One region of the Paraglaciecola sp. 25GB23A genome, then DNA from elsewhere that is predicted to be linked to it. Evidence: predicted binding sites of a transcription regulator. Region 1 holds the regulator's gene; each other region holds the start of a gene.
The links. Region 1 encodes FNR, which switches genes on or off when oxygen is low (the NO sensors DNR and NnrR bind a similar motif). Its sites were predicted from a motif close to TTGATCTAGATCAA; they were not measured.

Region 1 (3,202 bases):
ACGCTCAAGAATCAAGCCCATATTCTCTTTTAGGCTATTTGGATTCCAATGGCTGGGGAAAACTTGATTGAATCTAGGATCTCTATTGTGTTGCAGTTGGGTTAATGCATACTCTCTGGTTTGGGATAGATTATCAAAGTCCCCACCAATAGCTGTGATAGAGGGCTTAAGTGTAGGCTGTTGAATCTTTAACTCACCAAGCAGAGCATCCAGTAATAGTTGACCACCGGAAGCGTTGTCATAACTAACCTCACCAATCCAATATTTATATTTTTGTTGTGGCCGTTGTAATTGTTTCGCCTCGTCTCCTGAGAAAGCTTGTTCTAAAGTGACAAAGTGAATGCCACTTGCCTCAACTTTGTCAAATACTATTGTTGCATTGCCATAAAAGGGTCTAAAAATAAGATAGTCTGGTTTATTTTTACGCGCAGTAATTTCTTCGATAATACTGCGCACTGAATAACGATTTTCTCCACCATATATGACCTCTAAATTAACATCAACTCGCTCAGCTGCTGCGGCGCTAATATGATGAACCAGAGCCCAAAAAGCCGGGCCTTTATTGTCAGGTATGATCAAGCTTATGTTTATAGCAAATGCTAAGTTTGAAAAAGCCAACAGCAATAGAGAACTAAAAACCTGTATATTTAGTCGACAACTCATGGGCATTAATTCACTTAGTTTTAAATAGATACTGCAGTGCATCATAGTTGAAAGTTTGGCTATGAACCACCTTCTAATCATGCCACCAAAATGTTAAATCACACTAGTCTCACATTTTCTTATATAGCTCGGCGCTGCAAGCGTTAGATTGGCACATCAGACGAATTTGTTGAGCCTTATATTATTGAGCTGGATAAAATTAGCTTTAAAACAAGATAATAAGATAAAATCTAGATTATTTTAAATAAACTGGCAAGCAGGGTATTGCTCAAGCTTTATGGTAAAGACTTTAATTGGCTGAAGTTAATAAAGTTTGAATAGTTTTTAATACATGGGCCATCTGTGCGTAATTAAATGGGGAGTTATGGCTTAAATTATCGCTAAAGTCGGTCAGAACAATATGCCAAGTAGGGCAAATGTTGAGTTGGGATAAGGCATTTTTAGCACATTGTAATTGGCAACCATCAATCGCCATACATTGTTTACTGCTGCACTGCAGGGATGAAAGCATTGCGTCTGATTGAGCAAGCTCAATAATAGTGTAACCTTGGGCTATTCCTTCAATATCCATTACCTTAGATAAGTCATTGGCAAACTGCGCGTTTTCACAATTTTTTAGACAGGTAAATATTACTGGGAGTGAAGTGGTGAGATGCTCATTCATTGAATACCTTCTAATGCCAAGGGCAAACTTGCCTTTATAATATTGGCATTAGCATACTAGCTCAGTCGACAAGTGATCTTGATGTGTATCAATATTTGAGTTTATGGTGGTGAGGACTACTCGGCCCCTTTAGCCAGTTGTTGCAATCCTAGAACATCTTTAATGAGCACTTCTTTTTTATCTACTGCAATCACATCGGTTTTCTGCAAGCGGGCAAACGTTCGGCTTACAGTTTCAATGGTAAGTCCTAAATAGTTGCCAATATCAGTGCGCGACATAGGCAGTAAAAATGCGGTTGCCGATAATTTGCGACTACTATTGCGGGTTGAAATACTCAGAAGTAGAGAAGCAATACGGGCTTCAGCACTGGCTTTGCCTAACAAACTAATAATCTGCTGTTCGTGGGTGATTTCACGACTCATCAACTGTAAAAAATGGCGTTGCAATTTGGGCAACTGCACACTGAGCTCTTCAAGTCGACCAAAGGGAATTTCGCAAATCGAAGAGGTTTCTAGAGCAATAACCGAATTAGTGTAATTATTATTGGCTAAACCATCTAAACCCACTACTTCTCCAGGTAAGTAAAAGCCGGTCACTTGCTCGTCACCATTGTCACTGATAGTCAGGGCCTTAACTGCACCAGAACGGATGGCATATACAGATGTAAATGTATCGTTGGCTCGATACAAATATTCACCTTTATTTAAAGGTCGGCCTCGCTGAATAATTTTATTGAGTTGGTCAATATCATCGACGTGCAAACTCACAGGCATACAAATCGTATTGAGGCGACAATTTCCACAACTCAATTTTTGGTCATGGGTACATTGTTTGGTATGTGTTTGTGCAATTATTGAATTCGATTCCATTAGTATTTTTAACACCCTTGGTTTTTCGCACTTTGAAACTACATCATACTACGTGCAACAGATACAAATAAAGTGGATTGCGGTCGAACCAAGTCATCTCTCGATTTTAATTGGGGTGCAAGGCTGTTGCAACTTGAGCAATTTGTTCACGCATCCACATGTGAGCATAGTCTAAGTCAGCACTCACATGCCAATATAAGAAGTACTCAAGGGGAGGCAGATCAAAGGGTAATTCATAAAGCGAAATATCGTAGTGTTTAGCTAAATGATAAGGCAGACAAGAAATAAGGTCAGTTTTTACTATAGTGCTGGGAACCGTCAAAAAGTGCTGACTACGCAAAACCACATGACGTTTTGCCCCAAGTTTATCAATTGCTACATCAATAGGGCCTGCACCACTGCGACGATGTGAAATATTGATATGGCCAAGACGCAAGAAGGTCTCCATATTCATACCCTGCGCTAAATCAGGGTGATTTTTACGAGCTACTACCACAAGTCTGTCTTGGGCAATTTTTTGTTTGCACAAATGTGGATCGCTAAAAGATGAGGCATCGGCATAAAAATCAAGATGGCCGCTGGCCATGGCTGATACAACATTATTGCGCTCTAAATCGTAATTAGTTAGTGAAATATTGGGTGCACTTTTTTGTAATAATGCCGTTAGTCTTGGCATAATACTGACTTCAAGTAAATCTCGGGCAGCAAAGTGAAAAGTTTTTTCCGCTTTACTCGGGTCAAAAATATGGCTCTGTTGAACACTTTTGCGCAATAAGCCCAAAGCTTCTCTGGCTGGGCCAATAATATTTTGTGCCACTGGCGTGGGTGTCATGCTATGTCCGGTGCGCACAAACAAGGGATCATTTAACATATCACGCAATCTCGCTAGAGAATTACTGACTGCTGGTTGCGTAATACACAGCACATCTGCGGCTCTAGTTAGACTGCCTGCCGTGTAAATTGCGTCAAACACCGCAAACAAATTTAAGTCGATTCGGTTTAAGTT
Region 2 (3,202 bases), on a different contig from region 1:
ACGAACTCGCCTGTAAGCGCGCTGAGTTTATGCTGGCCAACCCGAATCAAAAGGAGCAGGCCTTAAAGATAATTGAACAGTTATGGGTAGTGGGTGATTCGCAACCTAAGGCTTGCGATAAAATATTTTTAGAGTGGCAACGTTTAGGCCTGCGTACCGACGCCCTCGTATGGCAACGCTTAACTCTCGCTGCACAAGGCGGTAGTCATACTCTGATCCCCTACCTCAAAACATTGTTGCCAAAAGAGCAGCAATATTTGGCAGATTTATGGTTAAAGGTGCGACGCTCGTCAAGCCAAGTAAGCCGCTTGTCTAACTTTCCGGGCAAAGTTCCGCAATACGAAGCGCAAATTATTACTTATGGTTTATCAAACCTGGTTTGGACTAATCGCGATCTTGCCTTAAGCAGTTGGCAAAAATTGAGTACTCGCTTTGAGTTTACAGAGCAACAACAGCAAACTATTGCGACTAAGTTTGCTCTTGCCCTAACCATTATTAATCATCCTGATGCCGAAGAATGGCTAGAACGCGCCAGTGCTTTTAGCCAAGACGAAGAATTGGTACGTTGGCATTTGGCGCATATATTACGTGAACAAGACTGGAAACATGCACTAGATGTTATTGAATTTGCGCCAGACTTGTTAGCCAAAGATTATTTATTCCAATATTGGCAAGCACGGGCTTATGAAGAAGTTGGCGCGCCAAAACAAGCCACGTTGAACTATGAAAAATTAGCCGACCAGCGTCATTATTATGGCTTTATGGCAAGTGGTAAATTGGCTCGCCATACCAATCTAAACAACATCCCTTTGATTTATACACAGCAACAATTGGATTCAGTTTTAAATATGCCAGTTACGCAGCGAGCGTTTGAGTTTCGTGAACTGGGGCGCAACGTCAGTGCCAGAAGGGAATGGAATTTTTTACAATCTCAACTCACAGATGAACAGCTCAAAATTGCCGCAGTTTTGGCCGATCAAAAAGGCTGGCACGATCAAGCTATCTTTACCTTTTCAAAGGCGGGTTATTTAGACGACTTATCGCGTCGTTTTCCTATGGCCTTTGATCAAACGTTGAAAACTAGTGCTGAGAAAAACAACATTGATCCTGCTTGGGCCTTTGCCATCGTCAGACGCGAAAGTTCATTTATGCCCGATGCTAATTCAGGTGCAGGCGCAATGGGTTTAATGCAGGTAATGCCAAGTACTGCGCGCTACTTGGCAAAAGAAAAAGTCAGCTCTTCAAGCTTATTTGATCCCACCATCAATGTGGGTCTAGGCACGCAATACATGCGTTATTTAATGGATAAAATGGACAACAACCCCATTTTAGTAACCGCCTCATATAATGCTGGCTGGCGCCGAGTGCAAAGTTGGCTGCCGGAAAAAAATGGCATGCCTTTGGATCTGTGGATTGAAACCATCCCCTACAAAGAAACCCGCAATTATGTAAAGGCCGTGCTTGCCTATCAACAGATTTACCGCGAACAATTAGGTAACAGCGAAAATAGATTTAAAGAGTTGGCTAATATGCAAATGATGCCTAAAGGTTAATTAGGCTGAATTGATATTTTGTTGTTTTATCTCAACTTTATGTTCGAAAATCATAGTTATAATTAACGATAATGTTTACTTATAGCGTAATCGTTTATACGCTGAGAGCTCAAAGAAAGTATCAAGCACAGGGACTCCTATGAATATCAACTCTATTTTAGTCATCGCAGACAAGCAAGACTGCGAACAAAAAGCCTTAGCACACAGTGCCACTCTGGCAGCTAAATTTGATGCCAAATTACATGTTGTTGCTTTTTACTACGAGCATCTTGCAAGTATTTCTGCCGAGCTCGATAAGGAGCAAATAGAAGGCCTAAAAGAAAAAATTCTACAGGCTCATAAAAATGAATTGAGTAGTAAGATTGTCGACTTAGGTATTAAAGCCGAATTAGAGCTGCAGGTGGTGTGGGAAAAAGACATCTCCGCTTGGGTTAAAAAACACTGTAAAACCACTCACTATGATGTGATTGTTAAAACGGGTCATCGCAGTGAAGGCGCATTTTATGTGCCTACTGACTGGCATCTTATGCGCAATGGTCAGACGCCTGTTTTATTAGTGGCAGATAAGAAATGGCGTAAAAAGCGCGCCATTATGGTGGCACTAGATATGGCGACTAAAGTTAAATCTAAGCAAGCCTTAAATCAAAAGTTGATTAATGCTGCAACAAAATTAAGCAGCATTTCTGGCATGCCGGTACACTATTGCTTTAGCTTGGCTATTTCACCCGTGTTAAAAGACTTAGGTATTATTGATAAAGATAAAACCCTAAAACAAGCCAAGCAAAAATACATCCCTATCATTCAACAAATGGTAGGAGACCAGCCTGTTTCGCCAGATCACATTCATATTAAAGCCGGTGACCCAAGTAATGTAATCCCTAGCCTAGCTTCAAAAGTGCAAGCCGAACTGGTGATTATCGGCAGTATTGGGCGCAAGGGACTGAGGGCAAAGTTAATGGGAAATACAGCAGAAAGCATACTCACCTTGCTTAAAACTGATGTATTGGTGATGCAGCCTTAACGGAATAAAAAGTTGTCGTTTTATATTTCAGTTGAAACGACAACTTAAAAATCCGGATACCCGCCATTAATAAATCTACTTAGCTCCCCCCTAAACCCGCAGGACCAACAACATAAAAATAGCTTTCCTTCTTGATGAACTATTAGCCATTTGTAGTTTCGTGCGTGGGCAGGTATTTTATTGAGTAAGGTAAACGCTTTGGGGATGAAAACAACATCAACAGTAAACTTTGTGACGACTTTGACAAAGAGGCAATATTTAGCATTAGTTCGCTAGTCGTTAAAGTATTCAGCGTTTACATAATCAATCATCCAATATTGCACTTACTGGTCGACCTGCGTATAACTAGACTAAATACCAGATGTAGTTTGAATTTTCGATCGCGGAGCTAGGCCCTTGCAAAGCCCAACAAGGCAAAAGATTACGTCACTTTTCATCGGCTTGATGCTGTTAAACACGCCCTTATCTTTTGCCCAACAAATACCAGAGACCTTGTACTTAGCCTCCACTGATTGGTGTCCCTATGCTTGTCAAAATAATGGACGTAAAAAAGGGATTGCTTTTGACTATGTCCAATACTTACTTGCCCAATACGGTAGAAAAATCCAAATCGTATTTTTACCTTGGT
Region 3 (3,202 bases), on a different contig from region 1:
CTTGCTTGTTGCGCTCTGCGCGGTCAAGTAATTCAAGTTTTTCGGCGAAACGACTTAAGGAGTGGAGGTTTACGCTGACGCCCATATGCAAACATTGCTTGAAGGTCAGGTCTGTGTCTTTATAATTATTCTGGCGTATCAGCTGTTTAATAACATCAACTTGTTCTGTTTTAGACTTTCCACTTAGCATGGTTAAAACCTATCCTATTATTATTTTTATTGGATGCGGATAATTTAATATATGACTCACTATCCATAGTTGCTCTGATTCTACAACAAATATGCTATTTTGCTAAAAAAATACTGGAACCTTTATAAATTAGTAAATTTATACTGTGCTTTAGCTCAATAATCAGAGAAATTTAACAGTAACTACAAGGCAATCGTTGGATCAATTGTTACCGGCACTACAGGGCTTTTAACGTCTGCCAAACCTGCGTACAAGGTCGTTATGATTTTAACGCAGTGTCTAGCTCGGGTTTGCAATAAAAAATGCGGTCCATCAAGTTGCTGTTCTGCATGGTAACTAAACACTTTTTTTATTGAATTTTGGGCTTTTCTATTGAGCAATAAATCTTGTTTAGCGGTAACAATAAAACAAGGGACATCCAAGCGGATACTGGGTTGCTTTAGCCGGTTGAGTATAGACAGTCGATTATTGATACATGCATTTGGCAGCGTTGATAAGGCTTGAAAAAGCGCGTTTAACAAGGCTTTGGTATTGTTCAAACCAAATAAGCATTTAGCCATAAGCTGCATTATTAATTTACTTTTGACAATGCGAGTTATGGGCAGGAGTAAGGCAAACCTCAATAGATAAGATGGTCTATTCACAAAACTAGCAATAAAAACCACATAACTAAATTTATCAGGCGCCATTCGACACAATTCATAAGCGGTTCGTCCAGAAAACGATTCTGCTAAAATGACATATTTCCCATCAGGCAAGTTAGCTAGTATCTGTTTGGCAATTTGCTTATGACCGCTTAACAATATCGTGGGGATAACGGCAATTTTTGTTCTAATTGTTAGGGGTAACAGATCGATTAGTGGTTTAAAAAGAATTCCACTGCCATCTAAGCCGGGCAACATCAATAAAGTAGGGGAATGAGTATTATTTAAAGCATCCATGTACTAGCTATTGATTCCCTGATGTTATTCGCTGCAAGGATTTTATTACCTTTATACTCAACTTACAAAAGTTTTTTGCCTTAAAATTTAACCTGTAAAATTTGCTGTTAGCTAATTTTTTAGTTCAATATTGTCAGGCCTGTTGTGAAGTTGTTGATTTGGATCAACAACTTTTTACTTATAAGCTAACTAATATCATTGAGGTGTATTAATTAGGCTAAACTCAAATAGACAAATACAGGTCAAAATACCCAAGATAGAGAGGAATGAAATGAGTAATTACACAAAGATTTTAGTGGCTCTAGATATATATGCTGAAAGCCACCCCGTGCTAGAAAAAGCACTACAGATTGCCAGTTCAAGTAAACATATTAATATCGTCTATGTCACTGTGCCCATGGTTAACTACCAACCCTTTGGTATGGCTTACGAGGGTGACTTTTTTAATGATTTATGTTTACAAAGTAAGGCAAAACTTAAAGAGCTTGCTGATAAATTTAAAATTCCCGAAACACAGATTTTCAGCCCGGTAGGTAATCCTGCTGATGAAATTCACAACACGGCGAATGATATAAAGGCTGATTTAATTGTCATCGGTACCCATGGCCGCAGTGGATTAAAATTACTTTTAGGCTCTACCGCCAATGGTGTTTTGCACGGCGTGAAATGTGATGTGCTTGCCGTAAAAGTGTAATAACTCTTAATTATCCTATGAGAAACTAAAAAATAGACTCTCCATTCGAGGCTTAGTCGGTTGTAGTTGAATGAACAGAGTGCTTATGAAAGGTTACTAATTGATGATCATTAGGCAAGTTTTCTAAAGTCATCGGAGGGTTCATCATGATTACATCAAGCACACGTTATGTTAGTCAGCTCACACGCAATACGCTGGCGCTCATTTTGGCAGGAGGTAAGGGCAGTCGTTTGTTTGAGCTCACTCAGTCTCAAGCTAAACCCGCCCTGCATTTTGGCGGTAAATTCCGAGTAATCGATTTTCCACTGTCAAACTGTGTTAATTCAGGTATTAAACAAATTGGGGTAATGACCCAATACAAAGCCCATTCACTTATTAGACATTTGGCTCGAGGGTGGGGTCATATGAATCGAGATTTGGGTGAATTTGTCGAGTTATTACCGGCTTCTCAACAACATTCTGAATGTTGGTATGAGGGTACAGCCAATGCTTTATTTCAGAATATTGAATTTATACGAGAGCACGGTCCCAAGTACGTATTAGTGTTGTCTGGCGACCACGTTTACAAAATGGATTATGCTGACATGTTAGCGCAACACGCCGAAAGTGGTGCCGATATGACAGTTTCGTGTATTGAAGTTCCGGTCGAAGACGCTGCTGGGACATTTGGCGTCATGTGTGTTGATAAACAAAACCGCATCATCAACTTCCACGAAAAACCTTCAAACCCCTGCGTTTTAGATGACCGTCCAGGATACACCCTGGCATCAATGGGAAACTATGTATTTAATACCGAGTTTTTAATTCAGCAATTACTTAAAGACGCACAGAATCTAAAATCTGAACACGACTTTGGCAAAGATATCATTCCTGCTTCAATCGACCACAATAAAGTATTAGCCTTTCGCTTTCGAGATATTGAAAACCACCAGCAACCATATTGGCGCGATGTCGGTACTTTAGATTCATTTTACAAAGCCAATATGGATCTAATCAATATTACTCCTCAGCTGAATATTTATGATGAGCATTGGCCTATTTGGACCCATCAAAAACAGTCTCCGCCCGCTAAATTTATATTTAATGATCCTGACCGCAAAGGGTACGCAGTAGATTCTACTGTATCAGGGGGCTGTATTATTTCGGGGGCGTCTATTAACAAATCCCTGCTATTTTCTGACGTCCATGTGCATTCATATAGTCAGGTAGAAGAATCAGTTGTTTTACCAAAAGTGGATATTGGTCGGAATGTAAAAATAAAGCGTGCCATTATCGACAGCGCTTGCAAAATTCCTAGTGGAATGCAAATCGGTATAAACCAAGCCGATGACATCGCTAGAGGATTTCGCATTAGTCAAGACGGTATTGTATTAGTAA
Region 4 (3,202 bases), on a different contig from region 1:
CCAGATATTCACTTGGCATTCAAACTGCGCATTGATTCCGAGGTCAATGAGTGGAAAGTCTACGATATTTTGGCAGAAGGAATTAGTTTGCTGTCTAGTAAAGAGAGTGAATTTGCGCCCATTCTGCGTGCAAATGGAATTCAAGCTGTAATTGATAACATGCACACCAGTAACAATGCTCCCATTAAGCTGGCTACTAGTGAAACTGCCAGTAAAAGCAAATAAAACAGCATTTTCAGTGAACAAAATAGTCATTTGAACGTATTGAAATAGTAATTAGAGCGAGGAAACAAATGACTACACTGCCACCACTTGAAGAAGCTGAGATATCCCGTGTGATTGAAATGGCATGGGAAGACCGCACTGCGTTTGAAACCATTGAACGTTTATTTGGCTTGGACGAATCTAAGGTAATTAGTTTAATGCGCCGGCATTTAAAAGCTAAAACTTTTAAAAATTGGCGCCAACGCGTTACTGGTCGAAAAACAAAACACTTGAAACTCCGCTCTCCTGATATTGATAGGGCTTATTGTCCTTCTCAATACAAACCTAAAGGCAGTCGACAATAAGCTTATTGCTTAAATCTGACTAAAGGTTTTGCCTTCTGTTCTGTATAAGGTAAGTTAAGTGCATTGGGTTATGGCTAGATCCACAAAACTAAAATGCGGGTTTATGCTCACTTATATAGGCAGTTAGGGCATTGTTGAATAAGAAGTCAGATGGCTTGTTGCGACTACATCAAAGTGAAACTGAAAAGTTAGAATTAGAACATCAAGCAGCTAAATTATTTATGCGCTGGTATGAACACGATAGCGGTAAGCGCATCCGTCATCTTTGGCACAATAGACCGAGTAAACCCGATGTATCTTGTCGCTTAGAAGGTCAACGTTTAGATTTAGAAATTGCCCACTTATATGGAACTGAGCAAGAAGCAATGCAAATTCTTGGCCGTGAACTGAGCGAGTTAACCCGCCAAGAACTGCGCCAACTAGAACAAAATACCCTACCCGCCCAGCGTTTATTAAAAGCACTTAATCGCATCTTACTCAATAAATCTTATAAACATTATAAAACTAAAAGAGTATGGTTGGTGATCCGCAACGCACATCCAGCTTGGGACACAGAACAAATAAAAGGGCTGCAGCATTGTATTGATGTGCCCACCCGTCACCCCTTTGAGCAAATTTGGTTAGTCGGTGACTGGGCGGGCAAAAGTGGCATTGTGCAATTATATCCCTAATTAGTAGGAGATTGCTGTGGTTCACTCAGCGATTTTTGGGCCTAAATTGCCGCTTCAGTAGTTTTAATAATACTAAAAAGAGAGTCCTTTAATTGCACACGTTGACGTTTTTTACTTTCAAGCACATCGTCTGACGGCGTTTCACTGCCCGTTTCCATCCTATAAATCTCTGTGGTCAATTCTTCATAATTATCGTACAGACGAACAAAATGTTTATCATTCATTTTTAAATGTCGAATAGTGTGATGATGCTCAGGTAACTCTTTCAATAAATCGTGTTTTTCGATACTCATTATAATTCCTCAAGTGACTGTATTAACCTTGAGTTGACTATCGCACTTTACATAGAATTGAAACTTGATCTAAATCATATAATTTGAGTTTATCGGTATTGTATTCAGCCACGAGAAGTTGAAGGAGGTTCAAATAGACAAACTAGGGTTGAAGCAAAAGGAAAAGTTGAGCACTAATAAATGTAGGAACTGTTGCTTGAGTAGGGATGTATATTACGGGTTTATATCAAAAAAAGCCCAGTAACCAGTGTACCCAACTTCAAACGCTGACCTTTGAGCCAGCTAATGACGGCAACCCTTGCAGAAAAATGTGATTGTAAACGCTCAAAAGGGGTTATCTGACCCCCTTTGGGCATTGTGATTCTGTAAGCTTAAGTACCCGACTTAATACCTTCTAGGCTGGCTTTTTCATCCACGCTGCACACCAACCATTTGCATTCACTAATTTACCGGGGAAGATATTACAGCCGAGCCATTCTTCACCTGCGCCTTTAATTTGCATGCAATTGGCACAGACGGCACCTTCGACCGGAGATTTATGAACATATTTCAGAGCCTTAGCCGTGACATCATCCTCACTTAGCTTTTCTTCAGCAAAGGCACGTATACTAACACTGCCAAGCGTAACTCCTACTAATCCACCAGCACTGTATTTTAAAAATCGACGTCTATCTATATTTGACATGGCAACACCTTTATCTTGGTTAAGACTCACAATAGAGCATTGTCTTAAACGGATAAAACAATGCATTGGATCGATTTTTTGCTGAATATAATTCACTGTTTTTGTGCTGTGGTGGGTGGAGTTGCTATATGCCTGTGATAGGTGAATGAGATATCTTTGCTGGCTTTATTCTGCTAAAATTTTGTTCGAGTTATTGATGAAATATCCCAATTCGATGAGCTAATTTGACAACGAAATTTAGTACTTTGAACATAAGTTTTAAAATAATAATATAAGTTCAGACAATCTTTAACTTATGCTTATAGGCCACGGCACAAACCCAAAATAGTTCACTTACATTGTCAATCAATACGTCTTATTTGTAGCTATGGAGATAGCTAAGCGCAAACTAAATCCCCCTCTTCCGCTAGCACATATTATTAGGAGTAGTTTATTATGGCAGACCCCTTGCTTGACTTGATTGAAGAAATCATCGCCGCACCGGAAGAGCCTAATGGGGTGAGTCCAACGGTCACTGCTTTAGTTGCAGCCAAAGATGAAGATGAGCTTGCCTTATTGCTTGAATCATTGCCTCTGCAACAACGTTTAGACGTGTGGCATAGCATTGGCCAACACAAAAAATTAGATGTACTGCTCGCCATGCGTGGCGATCCACGTGAAACCTTAATTAAAGCCACCGATGAGCAAGAATGGGACGAACTTTTTTACGACATCGAAGCTGAAGATTTATTAGAACTTGCCGACTCGCTACCTAGCCAATTAATGGATCAGGCGTTTGCAGCGATGGACAAGTTGCAGAAGCAATACTTTAATCAAGCCAATGAGTACACTGAAGAACAAATCGGTCGCTGGGCTATCCATGATCTACTAATCTTACCGGTTAACGCCAAAGTAAGAGATGCCTATCGACTTATGCGGCGTGAAATCAGTGATCACGTTGATTGCATCTTTTTAGTTAACCGCGCTGGCCAATTTTCAGAAGCA

Region 2: the regulator FNR is predicted to act here: its motif matches at 1,575-1,588, upstream of ABKW31_RS14780 (universal stress protein).
Region 3: the regulator FNR is predicted to act here: its motif matches at 1,285-1,298, upstream of ABKW31_RS07120 (universal stress protein).
Region 4: the regulator FNR is predicted to act here: its motif matches at 1,598-1,611, upstream of ABKW31_RS13685 (DUF465 domain-containing protein).

The regions. Positions count from the first base shown of each region.
Region 1 is NZ_JBDYKM010000001.1:995,327-998,528, forward strand. It holds gene ABKW31_RS04260 (ABC transporter substrate-binding protein) at 1-663, opposite strand, end outside; gene ABKW31_RS04265 (putative zinc-binding protein) at 953-1,327, opposite strand; gene fnr (fumarate/nitrate reduction transcriptional regulator Fnr) at 1,444-2,196, opposite strand; gene ABKW31_RS04275 (LysR family transcriptional regulator) at 2,303-3,202, opposite strand, start outside.
Region 2 is NZ_JBDYKM010000011.1:90,143-93,344, reverse strand. It holds gene ABKW31_RS14785 (transglycosylase SLT domain-containing protein) at 1-1,553, shown strand, start outside; gene ABKW31_RS14780 (universal stress protein) at 1,693-2,574, shown strand; gene ABKW31_RS14775 (transporter substrate-binding domain-containing protein) at 2,971-3,202, shown strand, end outside.
Region 3 is NZ_JBDYKM010000002.1:409,720-412,921, forward strand. It holds gene ABKW31_RS07110 (hypothetical protein) at 1-190, opposite strand, end outside; gene ABKW31_RS07115 (hypothetical protein) at 373-1,131, opposite strand; gene ABKW31_RS07120 (universal stress protein) at 1,403-1,825, shown strand; gene glgC (glucose-1-phosphate adenylyltransferase) at 1,972-3,202, shown strand, end outside.
Region 4 is NZ_JBDYKM010000009.1:77,906-81,107, forward strand. It holds gene ABKW31_RS13670 (ABC transporter substrate-binding protein) at 1-225, shown strand, start outside; gene ABKW31_RS13675 (TIGR03643 family protein) at 294-569, shown strand; gene ABKW31_RS13680 (hypothetical protein) at 725-1,240, shown strand; gene ABKW31_RS13685 (DUF465 domain-containing protein) at 1,282-1,533, opposite strand; gene ABKW31_RS13690 (high-potential iron-sulfur protein) at 1,928-2,218, opposite strand; gene ABKW31_RS13695 (magnesium transporter) at 2,654-3,202, shown strand, end outside.